2 regions of the Paenibacillus sp. P3E genome follow, and region 1 is predicted to be linked to the other one. Evidence: riboswitches for the same ligand, from Rfam matches in the RefSeq annotation. Region 1 holds a riboswitch; the other holds the start of a gene.
The links. A riboswitch is a leader RNA that binds a small molecule or an ion and turns the genes downstream of it on or off. The one in region 1 is predicted to bind thiamine pyrophosphate.

Region 2: it holds a riboswitch for thiamine pyrophosphate, as region 1 does, so the genes downstream of both, A3842_RS19880 (thiamine phosphate synthase) here and A3842_RS16985 (ABC transporter ATP-binding protein) in region 1, are expected to answer to the same signal.

The regions. Positions count from the first base shown of each region.
Region 1 is NZ_LVWH01000170.1:4,551-9,930, reverse strand. Features, by position in the region: gene A3842_RS16995 (ABC transporter substrate-binding protein) at 1-460, opposite strand, end outside; gene A3842_RS16990 (ABC transporter permease) at 457-1,233, opposite strand; gene A3842_RS16985 (ABC transporter ATP-binding protein) at 1,217-2,005, opposite strand; TPP riboswitch at 2,117-2,220, opposite strand; gene A3842_RS16980 (TetR/AcrR family transcriptional regulator) at 2,292-2,948, opposite strand; gene A3842_RS16975 (DHA2 family efflux MFS transporter permease subunit) at 3,143-4,663, shown strand; gene A3842_RS16970 (amino acid ABC transporter substrate-binding protein) at 5,008-5,380, shown strand, end outside.
Region 2 is NZ_LVWH01000179.1:30,826-36,205, reverse strand. Features, by position in the region: gene A3842_RS19890 (thiazole synthase) at 1-136, opposite strand, end outside; gene thiS (sulfur carrier protein ThiS) at 276-479, opposite strand; gene A3842_RS19880 (thiamine phosphate synthase) at 545-1,147, opposite strand; TPP riboswitch at 1,272-1,373, opposite strand; gene A3842_RS19875 (SDR family oxidoreductase) at 1,542-2,411, opposite strand; gene A3842_RS19870 (NUDIX hydrolase) at 2,649-3,074, shown strand; gene A3842_RS19865 (hypothetical protein) at 3,157-3,582, opposite strand; gene mdh (malate dehydrogenase) at 3,705-4,646, opposite strand; gene icd (NADP-dependent isocitrate dehydrogenase) at 4,737-5,380, opposite strand, start outside.

The DNA of each region.
Region 1 (5,380 bases):
CCTTTGGGCTCTTGATCCCGCTGTCAGCCGGAACCATCAGATGATTAAGCGGATGTCTGACGATCGCAGCTACGGACTTCACCGGAATCTGCTCACCCCGAGCCATCAGCACCTGCGGCTGGTAACTTAGGGCCAGGTCAACTTTACCTGCGGCTACGAGCTTCAGGGCATCATTGCTGTCAGCGGGCATTTGGATATCCACAGTAAGCCCTTCGTCGGCAAAATAGCCGTTCTGCTGGGCGGCGTACAGGAAGGAGTGGACTGCATTCGGGTACCAGTCGAGCATAATCGTCAGCTTGTGGGGCTGCCCGCCTTGATCCGCTGATGCAGAGCTGGCTGGAGACTTATCATTGCTGTTCCCACAGCCTGTCGCAGCAAGTCCCAGACACAGAAGCAGCAATAAGGGGAGCAAAGGGAGTTTCCTTTTTCTAAAGGGAGGTTCAGAAGGGATCAGTTTCATCGATGAATGCCTCTTTTCTGCAAAATAATTTTTTCGAGCAGCACAATAAATAGAAATAAAACGATACCGAGTGCAGATAAAAGAAATACTGCGGCGAACATTTCCGCACTTTGCAGATTGCCCGCCATCCGCCGGCTGAAATAGCCGAGCCCCCGGCTACCGCCCAGCCATTCCCCAATCGTCGCGCCAATGACGCAGTAGACCATAGAGAGCTTAAGACCAGAGAACAAAGAGGGCAGTGCAGGCGGAATCTGGGTCTTTAGCAGAATTTGCCAGCGGGTCGCACCAAGTGTGAGCAGCAGTTCTTTGTACATAGCACCGCTTTTGCGCAGACCGTCAAAGGTCCCTACTACCACCGGGAAAAAGGCAGTAAGGAAAACCACCGCAACCTTGCTCCATAGGGTATAGCCAAACCACATAATAAAAATGGGTGACAGCGCGATCAGCGGAATGGTCTGACTGATCACCAGCAAAGGGTATAACGCCTTTTCGAGCGGAGTAAACATGTGCATTCCCGTACCCAGCAGCATGCCGCAGGCTGCTGACAGAACAAAGCCGAGCAAAACCTCCTGAAGTGTAGCGGGTAAATGCTCTCCGAAGAGCAGTTCTTTCTGCTCCATAAGTGCCGTCCATATAGCTGTTGGAGCCGGGAGAATGAATGCTGGAACAAGCTTCAGCCATGCAGCGAACTCCCAGCCGGCTAGGGTGACCAGTACCAGCAAGGCAAAGGGGCCATAATCGCGCAGAAAGGTTCTGCTAATAGATACTCTCATGCAGCCTCCGCTCCAAATTCTCCCGCAAAGTAATAAACTTCGGTTCATAGTTCATCCGGTAGTGTCTGGGCCGCGGGATATCCACCGAGAATTCCTGTACACCGCCGCTGCCTCCAGACATCAAGTAAATCCGGTCACTGAGCAGCAGCGCTTCCTCCAGATCGTGGGTGATGAACAGAACCGTTTGCTTAAGACTGCTCCACAATTCCAGGAGCCAGCGGTGCAGTTCACGCTTGGTTATGGCATCCAGTGCTCCAAAAGGCTCATCGAGCAGCATCAGCTCATTTCCAGCGGCAAGGGTACGGAGCATAGCGATCCGCTGACGCATCCCCCCGGACAGCTCCTGCGGGTAGAGCCGCTCTGTACCTTCAAGGCCAAACCGTTCGAGCATCTCACGGATATTCTTTACAGCAACTGCCTTGCTGCCTTTTCGCTTCAGCTCCCAAGGCAGCAGGCAGTTGTCCATCACGGTTCTCCAGGGCAACAGCAGATCCTGCTGCGGCATATAGGCGACCTGGCCCAGGCGCGACGATGGATCGTCAGAGATCATACCGTGAACTTTGAGTTCGCCACCTGTATGCCGAAGCAGACCGGCGATGATTTTGAACAGGGTGCTTTTTCCGCAGCCGCTGGCACCGACAATGGAAATGAATTCGCCCCGGCGGACGTTCATCGAGAGCCTACTGAATACGGGCATCTGCGGTGAAGTGCTGAAAGCATAGGACAGGTTAGTGATAGAGATCATACTCGTATGTATTAAGCCTCCTTTCATTGGCACGCATCTGCTTCCGGGACTTAGGAAGCACAATAAAGACCCATCCGTCTCCAGGGGAGGCAAATGGGTCTGAAAGGTTCAGGCAGTAGGCGTGAAGCGGCACTGCTGATCGTTTCTGTTCCACTTCCCTCCGCTGGTATGATCCAGATCAGGTTCCAAGGGTCCGAAGCTTAAGGCTTCGTCTCAGTCATTAGACTCCCCTAGTGAAATAGCAGGTCAATATTATATTCGCAACTGCTAACTAATATAGCATATTCCAGAATGTTGTCAAAAGAAAGTGTACTCAGGACCGCTGCAGTCCAGTTACGAATAGGGTTAGAATCCCTTCCAGGATATCCTTTTTGCCCGACCCGTGAAGCTTCTGCTGATAGAGATAGAGATCAGGGCTGAGGACCGCGATCAGAGAAGTTGCGGCAAAATGCGGATCAATAGCAATCAGCTTGCCGTCATCAGCAACCCTCCGCAGACGCTCGGCCATAACTGCATTCAGCCGCTGGAAAATCGGATGTTCAAACTGGGTAAGCTGTTTCTTACCCGTGAACTCAGACTTGATCATCTGCAGCAGCTCGGCATGCTGGTCTATGAAATCCACCACTTGTTCAATACTGCTCCGCAGTTCCTCAATGGAGCTGTCTGTTTCTAAAGTGGTTTGGAGCTCCTGCTCCAAACGGGTAAGAAAACGCTCTGAGCTGGTGGAGAGCAGGGCAGAGCAAATTTCACCTTTGTCCGTGAATCTGCGGTAGAGCGAGCCCTGGCCGATTCCTGCCTGCTTGGCAATGCCGTACATACTGACTCCTTCCAGACCGTTCTCAGTAAAAAGCGCTCGGGCGGCCTCAAGAATACGCTGGACATAAGGGTCCTGATTATTCCGGAAGGAGGATGGATTTGATGGTGGTATTGGGTTTGAGGATGGGTTGCTGCCTTGTTCTCTCGGGTTCATGACAGGCTCCTTTCAGAAATACAGTATATATTTACAGGAAATATGTGAACTCCATTGACATAGCGGACAATTGTCCGTAGACTGAAAAATGTAAATACGGACAGTTGTCCGTTTAGAGATATATTATATCGATTAAGCTGCGCTGAGGTCAATAAGTCCACCTGCGCGCAGTTCAATTCAGGAGGAGACAGAGAATGGAGCAATCGCTGAAACCGGAGGCCGATTTTCGCCTGTCAAGCATTCTGGTTCCGCTGCTGGCCATCATTGCCGGTGTATTCATGGTGGTGCTCGACAGTACGGCTATGAATGTGGCTTTATCAACGCTGGTTAAGGATTTTAATACGGATCTAAATACACTGCAATGGATTGTGACCGGGTACATGCTGGCCCAGGCTTCGGTGATCCCGTTGTCCGGCTGGCTGTCTGACCGCTTTGGGGCCAAGACTGTTTTTCTGACTGCAGTTATCGTATTCACTATGGGTTCAATTCTCTGTGCAACACCAAGCCGTGCAGAATGGCTGATTGCGTTCCGTGTCCTGCAGGGTCTGGGCGGAGGTTGTGTGCTTCCTGTCGGGATGGCATATGTGTACAAACTGGCACCCAAGAGCAAGGTAGGCGTAGTCATGGGGATCATGGGTATTCCGGTGCTGTTCGCTCCGGCTATCGGTCCCGTGCTGTCCGGCTGGCTGGTGGAGTATCATTCCTGGCGCTGGATCTTCCTCATTAATATTCCCATCGGGATCATTTGTCTTCTGATTGGTTCCCGCAAGCTGCCTCAATCGGAACGCAGCCAGGTGCCGGGGATGGATAAGCTTGGGATCATTCTTGGGCCCCTTGCCTTTGCTTCTCTGTCTTACGGGGTGAGCCAGGGAGCGGACAGCTGGACTTCGGACAAAACACTGATCGGTTTATCCCTCGGTGCTGTGGCCTTAATCGCTTTTGTCATTGCTGAGTTTCGTTCGGAGACACCGCTCCTGGAACTGCGTATTCTGCGCTCGGTCGATTTCAGCACAGGGATTGTTGTACAATGGATTGCACAGTTCGGCTTGTACGGTGCGCTGTTCCTGCTCCCGCAGTTTCTTCAGCAGGCCCGCGGCTTCGGAGCATTTGATACGGGTCTTACCCTGCTGCCCCAGGCGATTGCCTCTGGCCTTATGATGCCCATTGCCGGGATTTTGTTCGACAAGATCGGAGTTCGCTGGCTGGTGGTCTGCGGACTCAGCCTGGTTTCGGGTGCGTTGTACCAGTATTCTCATGTGGATCTTACCACGCAGAGCAGGGACCTGATTCTGCCGCTGATCATGTGCGGTGCAGGCATGGGAATGATGGTGATGCCAATGAATACACATCTGCTCAACAAGGCGCCAAGTCATTTGGTTAACCGGGTCACTTCCTTGACCAATTCCATGCAGCAGGTAATCAATTCTCTGGCTGTTTCCACACTGGTAACCATCCTGACCTCAAGAGCGGCTGCGCGCGGGGCGGAAATGCAAGAGGCTGCCGCTGCAGCCGGCAAGAGCGCGGCAGAAGCTTCACCCGAAGCCTTGAAGCTGGCTACACAAACCGTTCTTGCCAAAGGGTTTGATGATACCTTTCACATTATGATTTTCGTTGCTCTGGGCGGTGCTATGCTGGGCTTACTTCTGCGGAGAGGGCGCAGAGGCGGGGAAGACGGCTCCAAGTCAAAGGTTCAGCCTGAAATGATGCATAGTTAGTTTCTGTAAATGCAGTCAAATAACATATGGGTTAGTGCAAATATCTCCGTTCAGCATTCAGGTGCTGCGGGGATTTTTTTATTGTTGAGGCTCTATAAGGACTGCGAAGCTGTTTCCACTTTTTGTACCTGACTTCTCTGGGGAATTTAACATGTTTTGGGGTATGCTATTCCAATACCAGCAGCCTTAAGAGAAGGAAAATAGCGGTTCAAACGCTTACATCATAATTCCGATGTTTATTATCGGAAAAACTATTGACTCCGCTGATGTGACGGTGTTACTATTCAACTTGCCGGTGAACAGCCGGTACATACAGAGAATGAGACGAGAGGGGTTATCGATTTATGAAAAAACTTAGTTTGACTATTCTATTGCTGCTTACAGTGGTACTGCTAGCAGCTTGCGGCAATAATAACAATAATGCCGGAGGCAAAAATTCAGCAGCCGAGTCTTCGGCAGCACCTACTGAAGGAGCTGCAGCACCTGCGGAACAAAACAGCCTGGAGGCCATCAAAGCCAGCGGTAAGCTGCGTATTGGGACCGAGGGTACCTATGCACCATTTACCTTCCATGATTCTTCCGGTAAGCTAACCGGTTTTGACGTTGAGATCGCTGAAGAGGTGGCCAAACGGCTGGGAGTAAAAGCGGAATTCTTCGAAACCCAGTGGGACGGCATTTTTGCCGGGATGGACGCGAAGCGCTTTGATGTTATCTTTA
Region 2 (5,380 bases), on a different contig from region 1:
GCAGAGCTACCGTGATTACCTGTGAGCCTGAAGCTGAAACCACCTCGGGAATCAGTGTATTGCGGCTGTATTTGCCGGTACCGATGAACAGCCGGCTCGATAACGTAATGCCGCCAATCACCAATGGATCTAACATGAACTCGCCTCCTGGGATGAAATTCGACAAGGGAAACGGCTTCACCGTCATTTTTAAGACGGTATCCGTTTCAGTAAAAAATAGAAGGACAATTTTTAGCGTAAAAAAAATTCAAATATTTAATGATAGCCTCATGGCTTCAGCCCCCGCCTACAAAATGTACCAGCTCCAGCCTGTCGCCTTCACATAATATCTCCGACCCGTAATGCTCCTTGCTGACAATCTCACCATTTCGTTCCACGATCACAAGCCGAAAGCTCCATTCGGGCCGGCTTAACAGATCGGCAACGGTCCGGCATTCTTCCGCAACCACTCCGGGCTTGCCATTAATGATCAGATTCATGCGCTCTCACCTCCTTGGCGTGGTACCATTCACGGATTTACTGGAGTCACAATACACCACAGGTCCTACGCCTTCTGGACCGCCAACCGGTAAGCACGGGCAGCAGATACGGGGTCATCCGCTCCGCAAATGCCGGACATGACCGCAATCCCGGCAGCACCGTGACGGATCACTTGACCTGCATTTCCAGGCTCCACCCCGCCGATAGCAATCAGTGGAATACGGGTGCTGCGCACCGCTTCCTCCAGGAGCGCCAAACCGCGCCCCCGCTGTCCGGGCTTGCAGCCAGTAGGGTAAATATGGCCGAACAGGCAGAAGTCCGCCCCCTGCCTGCCTGCTTCCGCTGCTTCTGCCGCGGAGTGCACCGACCTGCCCAGCCGGAGGCCGGGAGCGGCTGCACGGACTGCTGCAGGCGGCAAGCTGTGCCAGGCTAGCTGGACAGCGCCTGCACCAGCGGCCAGCGCAACATCCAGCCGGTCATTGATGACCAGTCTGGATGCGGGGATTCCTGCAAGCAGCAGTTGCTCTGCCATGCTCAGCAGCTCCAGGGCAGACCGGTGCTTTTCCCGCAGATGAATAAAGTCCACGAGCGGATGCACAGCAGCCGCCAGGCTGACGAAACGCCCAAGCTCAAGCTTCCCGTCCGATATTAAATGAATTTCCGCCACTTCTTCACCTCCTGCTTCACACTATTGCAGCAAAACGCGCAACACAAAAAAACCGCCCCCACGATAGGAGGCAGTCATAAATTTGTACAGGAATACGGGTATAAGAAATACAACCCCGCTGCAGTTCATTCATTCTCCGCTTTCCTACGCTGGTTTTAACCAGATCAGGTTCAAAGGGTCCGAACGTCACGTTCGTCTCAGCCTTGCGGCACCCCTAGGGACAATTGCAGTATTCAATTGCTGACGTGGTTCATATTAACATATTAATCCTCGGAAAAGCTATCCCTTTTACCCAAAGCTTCATCTTATATGGTACATAAAAAAGAGCAGACCGCATGGGCCTGCTCTTGAACTGTTATATTTTCCAGAAACCTACTTGACCGTACAGCAACTTCTAGCCGTTGACAATTTCCCCGCCGTTGACATGCATTACCTGGCCGCTAACATAGGATGAATCATCCGAGGCCAGATAGACGTAGGCTGGTGCCAGCTCTTCCGGTTGTCCCGGACGCTGCATGGGCTGTGTGCCGCCGAACTCGCTGACCTTTTTGGCATCAAATGTGGATGGAATCAGCGGTGTCCAGATCGGACCCGGAGCAACAGCATTCACACGGATGCCCTTTTCCGCCAGATTCATCGACAACGAGCGGGTGAAGCTGAGAATCGCGCCTTTGGTGGACGAATAGTCCAGCAGCTGCGGACTGCCGCGGTAGGCGGTGATCGACGTCGTGTTGATGATCGTGGAGCCTTTTTTCAGATGCGGCATAGCTGCCTTGGTCAAATAGAACATGGAGAAAATATTCGTACGGAACGTCCGCTCCAGCTGCTCAGAGGTAATATCCTCGATCTTGTCCTGCGGATGCTGCTCGGCCGCATTGTTAATCAGGATGTCCAGCTTACCGAGCCCCTCTACCGCCCGGTTGATCAGATTCTGGCAGAACGCTTCTACGCCGATGTCACCGGCAATCAGAATACACTTCCGTCCCTCCTGCTCTACTTGGCGTTTGGTCTCTTCGGCATCAGAATGCTCATTCAGATAGGAAATGACCACATCCGCACCTTCTTTGGCAAAATGAACGGCAACCGCCCGTCCAATGCCGCTGTCGCCTCCCGTAATGAGCGCCGCCTTACCCAGCAGTTTGCCTGCCGCTTTGTAGCTGGACGTTTCAAATTCAGGGCGCGGATTCATCTCGCTCTCGATACCGGGCTGACGGTCCTGCACCTGGGGAGGCAAGGTTTTGGTAGTCTGCATATTTTCTGGCATGATCCATTCTCCTTTCGCTGTGTACCTTTTGTTGAAGTAACCACATCGTATTAGGATGGCTTCTGCATCATCAATTATACAATCGCTTTACGTTAAGTTACTTACCACACTTCCCGGCTGTCCAAACAAGAAATTAAGTCGTTTTTGACGTAAAGGGCCGATATAATTTAGTGAAGTATAGATCCGAGATGGGATTCGGACCGATTAACCCATAGGATTAGGAGGCGCATAAGTTATATGACCAGAAATACACGGAGCATCATCGTTGCGGTCAAAGGAGTCATTCTGCATCAAGGCAGAATCCTGCTCGTACAGCGGGCAGCTGCAGATGCGATAGGAGCAGGCAGCTGGGAATGTCCCGGCGGAAAAATGGAATTCGGAGAAGGCCTGGAGGCTGCACTCGAGCGGGAGATTAAGGAGGAAACCGGACTCACGGTCACGGTGGAAAGGCTATTGTATGCAGTGTCCTTTCTGACCGATCCGGGCAGGCAACTCGTCATCATCACCTACTGGTGCCGGACCGATGAGCATACAGTGGTGCTCTCCGAAGAGCATGCAGACTATAAATGGTGTACCCGTCATGAGCTTCAGGCCCTGCTCCCACCCGGAATACAAGCGGAATTTGAGAAAAGCAATGTGTTTTTGTCAGAGGACCTGCTATAAGGTAATCAGGCTGGAAGGCAGTAAAAGCCCGCCCCCTCGAATCAGGGGCAGGCTTGACGGTTTGGTGAATAATCATCCTTACCTAGATAATGTGTCTATACACCATGAAGAATACCATTACGATCAGCACAACCATCAGCAGCAGGCTCATGGTACGAAGCTTCGCGGTTTGGTCTGACACATCACGGTTCTCACGCATGCCGGCTGTGGCCAGACGCAGCGGCTTGCCCATAATACCGCCCAGGGCAAACATTGCCAGCAGGAGTACAACCACGACAACCATCCAGGCTACGGTGTAATCCCCCTTAGAGATCATGTATCCGCCAGTCAGCAGCTGAATGACCAGACCATACTGGGCAAACCGGTTCAATCCGCCAATGGCGCTAAGCGTCCCTTCTTTGGCTGCAGCTGACAGCTTACCTGTGCCGCTCAGAATAAACGGAAGCACCAGATAAAAGCCGACCGCCAATGTCCCGATCATATGTAAGAAAAAGAAAATCCGATCCATTGTTTAACCTCCTCACTTTTCGCTGTGATATAAGTTACATTCTTATTATACCCAACCCCGCCGTCCATGAAAAGAAAACCCTCATTTCCATTCAAGAAATGAGGGCTTGTGACCGCTGGGAATCATACCTTAACCACTGAAGTAACCGCACGTACAGAATCTGCTGATTTATCCAGAGCCGCTTTTTCTTCCGCGGTCAGCTCCAGCTCGTAGATCTTCTCAATACCTTCCGCACCAAGCAGCGCCGGGATACCCATGAACAGTCCGTCATAACCATATTCCCCTTCCAGCAGGGCAATGACGGGAATAATCCGCTTCTTATCCTTCAGGATCGCTTCAGTCATTTGCACCAGAGATGCTGCAGGAGCGTAGTAGGCACTTCCATTACCCAGCAGGCTGACAATTTCGCCGCCACCGGCACGGGTACGCTCTACAATATCGGCAATCCGCTGGGCAGGAATCAGCTTATCAATCGGAATGCCGCCGGCACTGGAGTAACGGATCAGCGGAACCATATCATCCCCATGGCCACCCATCACAAAGCCGCGTACATCCTCTACCGAAACATTAAGCTCTTGAGCAATAAAGGTGCAGTACCGCGCGGTGTCCAGCACACCGGATTGACCGATTACACGATGCTTAGGAAAGCCTAGGGTATTATAAGCAACGTAAGTCATGGCATCCACCGGATTACTCAGGATAATTACTATGGATTCCGGAGCTACTCGCTTCACATTCTCACAGACTGATTTTACGATGCCCGCGTTCGTATTCACAAGGTCATCGCGGCTCATCCCCGGTTTGCGGGCAACTCCCGCCGTAATGATGACGATATCTGAATCGGCAGCATCGCCGTAGCTGGAAGTTCCTGTGATCTGGGCGTCATACTTCTGCACCGGACCGGCTTCCTGCATGTCCAGCGCCTTCCCCTTGGTCTGGTTCTCAAGCTGGGGAATATCCAGAAGCACCACATTACCAAGCTCCCTCTGGGCAAGCATCAGCGCCGTGGTGGCACCGGTAAAACCGGCGCCCACAACTGTAATTTTATGACGTTTGATAGCCACGAGTGATCCTCCTAAGCGTTTGTTAGGAATACCGTATTGAATTCCTTCGTACAAACTCACTTCGTAAGCATATGCAATTGATTTCAGGGACTACAGGTGATTAATGATCTCGTCAGCAAATGCCGAGCATTTCAGCTCTGTTGCGCCTTCCATCTGACGGGCGAAATCATAGGTTACGGTCTTATTGTTAATGGCCGTGCTCATGCCATTGTAGATCAGATCAGCCGCTTCCTGCCAGCCCAGGTGCTCCAGCAGCATGACGCCGGACAGAATCACTGAACCCGGATTGACCACGTCCTTATCCGCATACTTAGGTGCAGTACCATGGGTAGCTTCAAAAATAGCGTGACCCGTAATATAGTTGATATTCGCTCCGGGAGCGATGCCGATGCCGCCGATTTGCGCAGCCAGTGCGTCGGATAGGTAATCGCCGTTCAGGTTGAGCGTTGCAATCACATCGAAATCGGTTGGACGGGTCAATACCTGCTGCAGGGCAATATCCGCAATGGCATCCTTGATGATGATTTTGCCCGCTGCTTCTGCTTCCTTCTGAGCAGCATTAGCTGCAGCCTCACCGCTCTGCTCCTTGATGGCATCATATTGATTCCAGGTGAAGACATGATCGCCGAATTCCTGCTCGGCTACCTCATACCCCCAGTTCTTAAATGCGCCTTCGGTAAACTTCATAATATTGCCTTTGTGTACTAGTGTCACACTCTTGCGGCCATGCTTGA